DNA from 2 places in the Pseudoalteromonas sp. 2CM39R genome. Region 2 is predicted to be linked to the other one. Evidence: riboswitches for the same ligand, from Rfam matches in the RefSeq annotation. Region 2 holds a riboswitch; the other holds the start of a gene.

Region 1 (3,424 bases), on a different contig from region 2:
CGCTGAACTGGGCTTCGTCATTTGCATCGGCGATAGAGCCCGGACGCAGACCATCACCTAATGAAAAACACACATCATACTGTTTTAAAATTTCACAAATTTCTTCAAAGTGCGTGTATAAGAAGTTTTCTTTATGGTGCGCTAAACACCATTTCGCCATGATTGAGCCACCACGGGAAACAATACCGGTAACACGCTTTGCCGTCATCGGCACGTAACGCAGTAATACTCCAGCGTGAATGGTAAAGTAATCAACACCCTGTTCTGCTTGTTCAATCAAGGTATCGCGGAAAATCTCCCACGTTAGGTCTTCAGCCACACCGTTTACTTTTTCAAGCGCTTGGTAAATTGGTACGGTACCAATTGGCACTGGCGAATTACGTACCACCCATTCACGGGTTTCGTGAATATAGCGACCCGTTGATAAGTCCATTACCGTGTCGGCGCCCCAACGAGTCGACCACACCATTTTTTCTACTTCTTCTTCAATTGATGAAGTCACCGACGAATTACCAATATTCGCGTTCACCTTAACTAAGAAGTTTCGGCCAATGATCATCGGCTCAGTTTCTGGATGGTTGATGTTGTTAGGAAGCACGGCGCGGCCACGGGCAATTTCATCACGCACAAATTCAGGGGTAATAAAATCAGGAATACTAGCGCCAAACGATTCGCCTTTGTGCTGGGCCGCAAGTAACTCTTCACGAACTTTAGCGCGTCCCATGTTTTCACGAATTGCGACATATTCCATTTCAGGCGTCACAATGCCTTGTCGCGCATAATGCATTTGGGTAACGTTTTTGCCTGCTTTTGCACGGCGGATCTTTGGTAGATGTTCAAAGCGGATATGGTCTAACCCTTCATCTGCCATTCGCTGTTGAGAAAATTGTGAAGTCACTGAGTCTAAAATTTCAGTGTCGCCGCGGCTTTCAATCCACTTTTCACGGTATTTCTCAAGGCCCTTGCGCACATCAAGTTTAAAGTCGGGGTCAGTGTATGGGCCCGAAGTATCGTAAACACGAATTGGCGCATTAGATTCAAATACTGGGTTTTCTTCTGTACCACCGATAAAGGTATCGCTGAGAGTGATTTCACGCATCCCTACTCGTACATTGTCTTGTGTACCTTCTACATAAACTTTATGAGAATTAGGAAACGGTTGCCCCGTTAAGTTATAAATATAATCTGATGCAGCCGCGCGGACTTCGCGGCGAGATGGTTTAGTTGTTGTGTTTGACATGACTTACCTCATTGCTTTAAGGGTTGTCTTGTCAGATATTGCAAGTGCAATAGAGAGTGGCAAACGCCATTGGATCGTCAATAAGCTAAGTGCTTACTAGTGCAGCCTGTGCCGCTTATGCCCCAAAAATTTGGCGCACAAGCGCCCAGTGAGGCAGCTTGTTCCCTACGCAGGTGTTAGCCTGATCAGGTTCACGGATCCCGCTTTCGCGATCTCAGCCTTATTTAAGGCACTCCGACAAGTATAAATTCGTTTCTTTTAAAACGCCCTGAGTGTACGTCAGTTAAAAAATTGCTGCAACCTCAGCCACTTTAGTTTTTTGCAATGAAGGTAAAATGGTGCTCGCCTTGTAGGGTAAGTTTCTCACCAGTTAAAGTAATGGCTGCGCCTTCTTTTAGCACTGACAGTAATTGCTGCTCAAGCGCATCAACTTGCTCACCACATGATTTACGTGTCATACCTAATTTATTTACTGTAAGCGTATCTTCGCTTAGCGCGCCTTCGCCAAAAAACTTATTACAGCCAGCAAAGCCGTTAACCTGCATCGCTTCGATAAAACGCAGCGAGGCTGTTTGGGATACTGGAATGGCTAAGCCATTTACTTTTGATAATTGCCACTGTGTATATTTTAATTGCTCACTAGTGACTTTCCCTGTCGATGAGCAGCCCATGCAAAATAATACTAAAAGAAGGGACAAGGCTACTAACTTCATAATTTTTTACGATTCGAATTTCAATGTAGTAATAATAACAACATTTAACGCAATTAATCGTTAAAAAAACATGTTTTATCTGTAAAAAATTGTTCTAAGTTAGCTTTTTAAATAACAACGCAGACTATTTGAATAAGTTATCGACTTCTTCTGGTAAAAAAGGACGACCTTTTTCATTTACCGACGTGCCAATCACCAAAGCTTGCAGCATCACTTTATCGTCATGTTTACGATACACAGTTTGCCTAAAAGCAAACTTTAAACGGCTGATACGCTCAGGCTCAACGGCAACGTAAAACTCATCGCCCGGCACTAGTGATGCCTTGTAATCCATTTCGCTTCGCAGCACGACAAGGTTTACTTTTTCTCTTGCGAGCTTTGCAAAATCGATACCTTGAGCATGTAAAAACTCATGGCGAGCATGCTCTAGGTAATTAAAATAAACACTGTTATTAACAATGCCTTGTAAATCACACTCATAATCACGCACTTTAAAGTCTACTTTAAAGGTCATAGTCGTATTCCTAATCAATTTACGTATAATTGCCTGCGTTTATACCATAAAAATTGATTTTATAGCCATTTGGCTAGCTAGGTTGCTAGAATAGCAGTCCCGAAAATGGAGTTAAGAATCCGCATGAAACGACGTTTATCATTATTATCTGCTGCCATCCTGCCTTTATTTGCAGCATCTTCGATTGCTTACGCTGAAGACGGTGATCTAGAAACGATTGAAGTTACCGGTGATTTCAAAAGAGAAAGCATTCAAACCCTTAGTGCCAGCGCAAGCTTGTTTTCTGATCATGAAATCAATCAACGTGGTGCAAAGTTTTTAGATGAGATGCTTGCTAGTGCAGCGAATGTAAACTTTACTTCTGGTGCATCTCGTGGTCGTTTCGTGCAAATTCGTGGTGTTGGTTTACGTTCACAGTTTGTTGACCCTATTAATCCTTCGGTTGGCTTAGTGATCGACGGTATTAACTACTCTGGTTTAGGCGGCAGTTCACTGTTATTTGATATCGACCAAGTTGAAATTTATCGCGGCCCACAAGGGACTCGCTTTGGTGCTGATGCCTTAGCTGGCATGATTCAAATGGAATCTGCAACACCCACTCTTGACCCAAGTGTGAAAATACAATTAGGTGCGGGCAACTACAACAGCTATGAAACAGGTATTGCTGCAGGTACGGGTATTACCGACGACACAGCAGTACGTGCCAGCATTTATCAACGTGAATCTGATGGTTATGTAGAAAACCGTTATTTAAGTGAAGATACCCAGCAACAAGATGAGCTTGTTTCTCGCTTTAAGTTACATAGCCAATTAACTGATCACCTACGCACAGAGCTCAATGTACATTACATCGATATCAATAACGGCTATGACGCCTTCACACTAGATAACAGCCGTTACAGTGTTGCTGATGAGCCAGGCCAAGACAACCAAGAAAGTATTGCGGTTGGTTTAGCA
Region 2 (3,424 bases):
ACCAATACCCGAGGTTATATGATCATACCCTGGAGCAATATCTGTGGTCAGTGGGCCTAAGGTATAAAATGGCGCTTCATCGCAATGTTTAAGTTGCTCATCCATATTGGCTTTGATCATATGCATAGGCACATGTCCAGGGCCTTCTATGAACACTTGTACATCATGCATCCAAGCTATTTTAGTCAGTTCCCCTAAGGTACGCAGCTCACTAAATTGCGCTTCATCGTTCGCATCGGCAATAGAACCCGGACGTAAACCGTCCCCTAGTGAAAAACACACATCGTATTGTTTTAAAATTTCACAAATATCTTCAAAGTGAGTGTATAAGAAGTTTTCTTTGTGGTGCGCTAAACACCATTTAGCCATAATTGAGCCACCACGTGACACAATACCGGTTACGCGTTTTGCTGTCATTGGCACATAACGCAATAGCACACCAGCATGAATGGTAAAGTAATCAACGCCTTGTTCTGCTTGTTCAATCAGAGTATCGCGAAATATTTCCCAGGTTAGGTCTTCTGCTACACCATTGACTTTTTCAAGTGCTTGGTAAATTGGAACAGTACCGATAGGTACTGGCGAATTACGCACCAGCCATTCACGGGTTTCGTGAATGTAACGCCCTGTTGATAAATCCATTACGGTGTCGGCACCCCAGCGGGTTGACCACACCATTTTTTCAACTTCTTCTTCGATAGATGAACCCACTGATGAATTACCAATATTGGCGTTAACTTTAACTAAAAAGTTACGACCAACAATCATAGGCTCGCTTTCTGGGTGATTAATATTGTTAGGTAAAATAGCGCGTCCGCGAGCAATTTCATCACGCACAAATTCAGGAGTAATAAACTCAGGGATACTCGCGCCAAACGACTCCCCTTTATGCTGCGCAGCTAATAACTCTTCACGTATTTGCGCGCGCCCCATGTTTTCACGTATCGCTACATATTCCATTTCTGGGGTGACTATTCCTTGGCGAGCATAATGCATTTGGGTGACATTTTTACCTGCTTTTGCACGGCGTATTTTTAGAAGGTGTTCAAAGCGAATATGATCTAGCCCATCATCAGCCATACGCTGCTGTGCAAACTGTGAGGTTACCGACTCGAGTACTTCGGTATCATTACGGCTCTCAATCCATTGTTCACGGTATTTATTAAGTCCCTTGCGCACATCCAATTTAAATTCAGGATCGGTATACGGGCCTGATGTATCGTAAACACGCAGTGGTGCATTTGACTCATACACTGGGTTTTGTTCATCACCACCAATAAAAGTATCGCTCAATGTGATTTCACGCATACCCACACGTACATTTTCTTGCGTGCCTTCAACATACACTTTATGAGAACTTGGGAATGGTTGCCCTGTAAGGTTATAAATATAATCTGATGCGGCCGCACGAGTTTCGCGACGGGTGGCTTTATTTATTGTATTTGACATGACTTACCTCATTGCTAAAGGGTTGTCTTGTCAGATATTCCGCTGAGGAATAGAGAAAGATCGTAAAGTAGCTTTATGCGACTTTGCGGCCTAAGACGGATCTTGCTTTTTTGTGCGCATAAAAAAAGACGCACAAGCGTCCTAGTTAGGCAGCTTGTTCCCTACGCAGGTATTAACCTGATCAGGTTCACGGATCCCGCTTTCGCGATCTCAGCCTAAATAAAACTTAGGCACTCCGACAAGTATTTGAATTGTTCGTTGATTTGATAATGTTTTGATCAAATCTTCGACGAGTGTACGCCAGTTGAAAATTCCCTGCAAGGGGCTGTTTTTCAAAACTCAAAAATTATTTTGGGATAAACACAAATTTTTGTTCAGCTTGCATTACCAATGTTTGGTCTTGCATGTTAAGCACTGCACCTTGCTGTAGAGCTTGTAAAAACTGTTGTTCAAACTCATCCAGTTCAGGGCCACATGATTTACGTGTCATACCTAATTTGCTTACGCTCAGGCTACTGTCTTCAAGTGAGCCTTCACCAAAAAACTTATTACATCCGGCAAAGCCGTTTATTTGTAGCGCTTCTATAAAACTCATTGATGCTTTAAAGGACGCGGGAATAGCCAAATCATCAACCTTTGATAATTGCCATTGTGTATATTTTAGCTGCTCAGTGGTAACTGTCCCTGTTGATGCGCAACCAACACATAAACCGATTACGAGCATCGGTATTGCTGCTAATTTCATGTTACTACTAACTTATTGTCTAATTAATGTAATAGTATCAATATTTGTCAGGTTTATCCGTTAAAAATGCATATTTTAAATGTAAATTTTTGTTTAAAAGTTACGCTATTTAGCGCTATGCAACGGCTTGGAATAAGTTATCTATCTGTGGTGGTAAAAATGGACGACCTTTCTCATTAACCGATGTACCAATAACTAAGGCATTGAGCATCACTTTTTCATCTTGTTTGCGCACTACCGTTTGTTTAAATGCAAACTTAAGACGGCTAATACGCACAGGCTCTACCGCCACATAAAACTCATCCCCTGGTAGTAGGGAAAGTTTGTAATCCATTTCACTGCGTATCACCACTAAGTTAATTTTATCTTTCGCAAGTTGTGAAAAGTCAACGCCGTGTGCGTATAAAAATTCGTGGCGAGCGTGCTCAAGATAATTAAAATAAACACTGTTATTCACAATACCTTGTAAGTCACATTCGTAGTCGCGTACCTTAAAGTCTACTTTAAAGGTCATATTAGTAATCCCAATTATTTAACGTATAATTGCCGCGTTTATAGCACAAGTGTTGAAATAATTGCTACCATACAAGTCCCTAAAATGGAGTTAAGTAACCTAATGAACTTACGTTTGTCTTTAATTACAGCCACGTTATTACCCCTGCTCGCAGCACCTATCTATGCTAACGCAGATGACACCGAACTAGAGAAAATCATTGTTACCGGTGACTTTCAGCAAGAAAGCATTCAAACATTAAGCGCCAGTGCCAGCTTATTTTCTGAAAATGAAATGAATCAACGTGGTGCAACATATTTAGACGAAATGTTAGCCAGTGCAGCCAATGTAAACTTTGCTGCTGGTGCGTCTCGCGGTCGTTATATTCAAATTCGCGGTGTCGGTTTACGCTCGCAGTTTGTTGACCCGATAAATCCATCTGTGGGCTTAGTAATTGACGGTATTAATTATTCAGGCTTAGGTGGTAGTTCATTATTGTTTGATATTGACCAAGTAGAAATTTATCGCGGTCCTCAAGGTACACGTTTTGGTGCAGATGGCATGGCGGGCATGATCCAAATGCAATCAGCTAATGCAACCAGCGATCCTAGCTTAAAGTTACATTTAGGCGCTGGCACTTATAACAGCCACGAAGCAGGCCTTGCTGCTAGTACCGGTTTAACAGATGACACCAGTGCCCGCGTTAGCTACTTTCGCAGAAAGTCTGACGGCTACGT

Evidence for each region. A riboswitch is a leader RNA that binds a small molecule or an ion and turns the genes downstream of it on or off. The one in region 2 is predicted to bind thiamine pyrophosphate.
Region 1: another riboswitch for thiamine pyrophosphate. It lies ahead of thiC (phosphomethylpyrimidine synthase ThiC); the one in region 2 lies ahead of thiC (phosphomethylpyrimidine synthase ThiC).

What each region holds. Positions count from the first base shown of each region.
Region 1 is NZ_JALNTM010000033.1:8,185-11,608, forward strand. Features, by position in the region: gene thiC (phosphomethylpyrimidine synthase ThiC) at 1-1,240, opposite strand, end outside; TPP riboswitch at 1,386-1,487, opposite strand; gene MTF66_RS35535 (META domain-containing protein) at 1,552-1,953, opposite strand; gene MTF66_RS35540 (thioesterase family protein) at 2,078-2,467, opposite strand; gene MTF66_RS35545 (TonB-dependent receptor) at 2,591-3,424, shown strand, end outside.
Region 2 is NZ_JALNTM010000006.1:251,647-255,070, forward strand. Features, by position in the region: gene thiC (phosphomethylpyrimidine synthase ThiC) at 1-1,449, opposite strand, end outside; TPP riboswitch at 1,591-1,697, opposite strand; gene MTF66_RS15715 (META domain-containing protein) at 1,796-2,194, opposite strand; gene MTF66_RS15720 (thioesterase family protein) at 2,310-2,708, opposite strand; gene MTF66_RS15725 (TonB-dependent receptor) at 2,811-3,424, shown strand, end outside.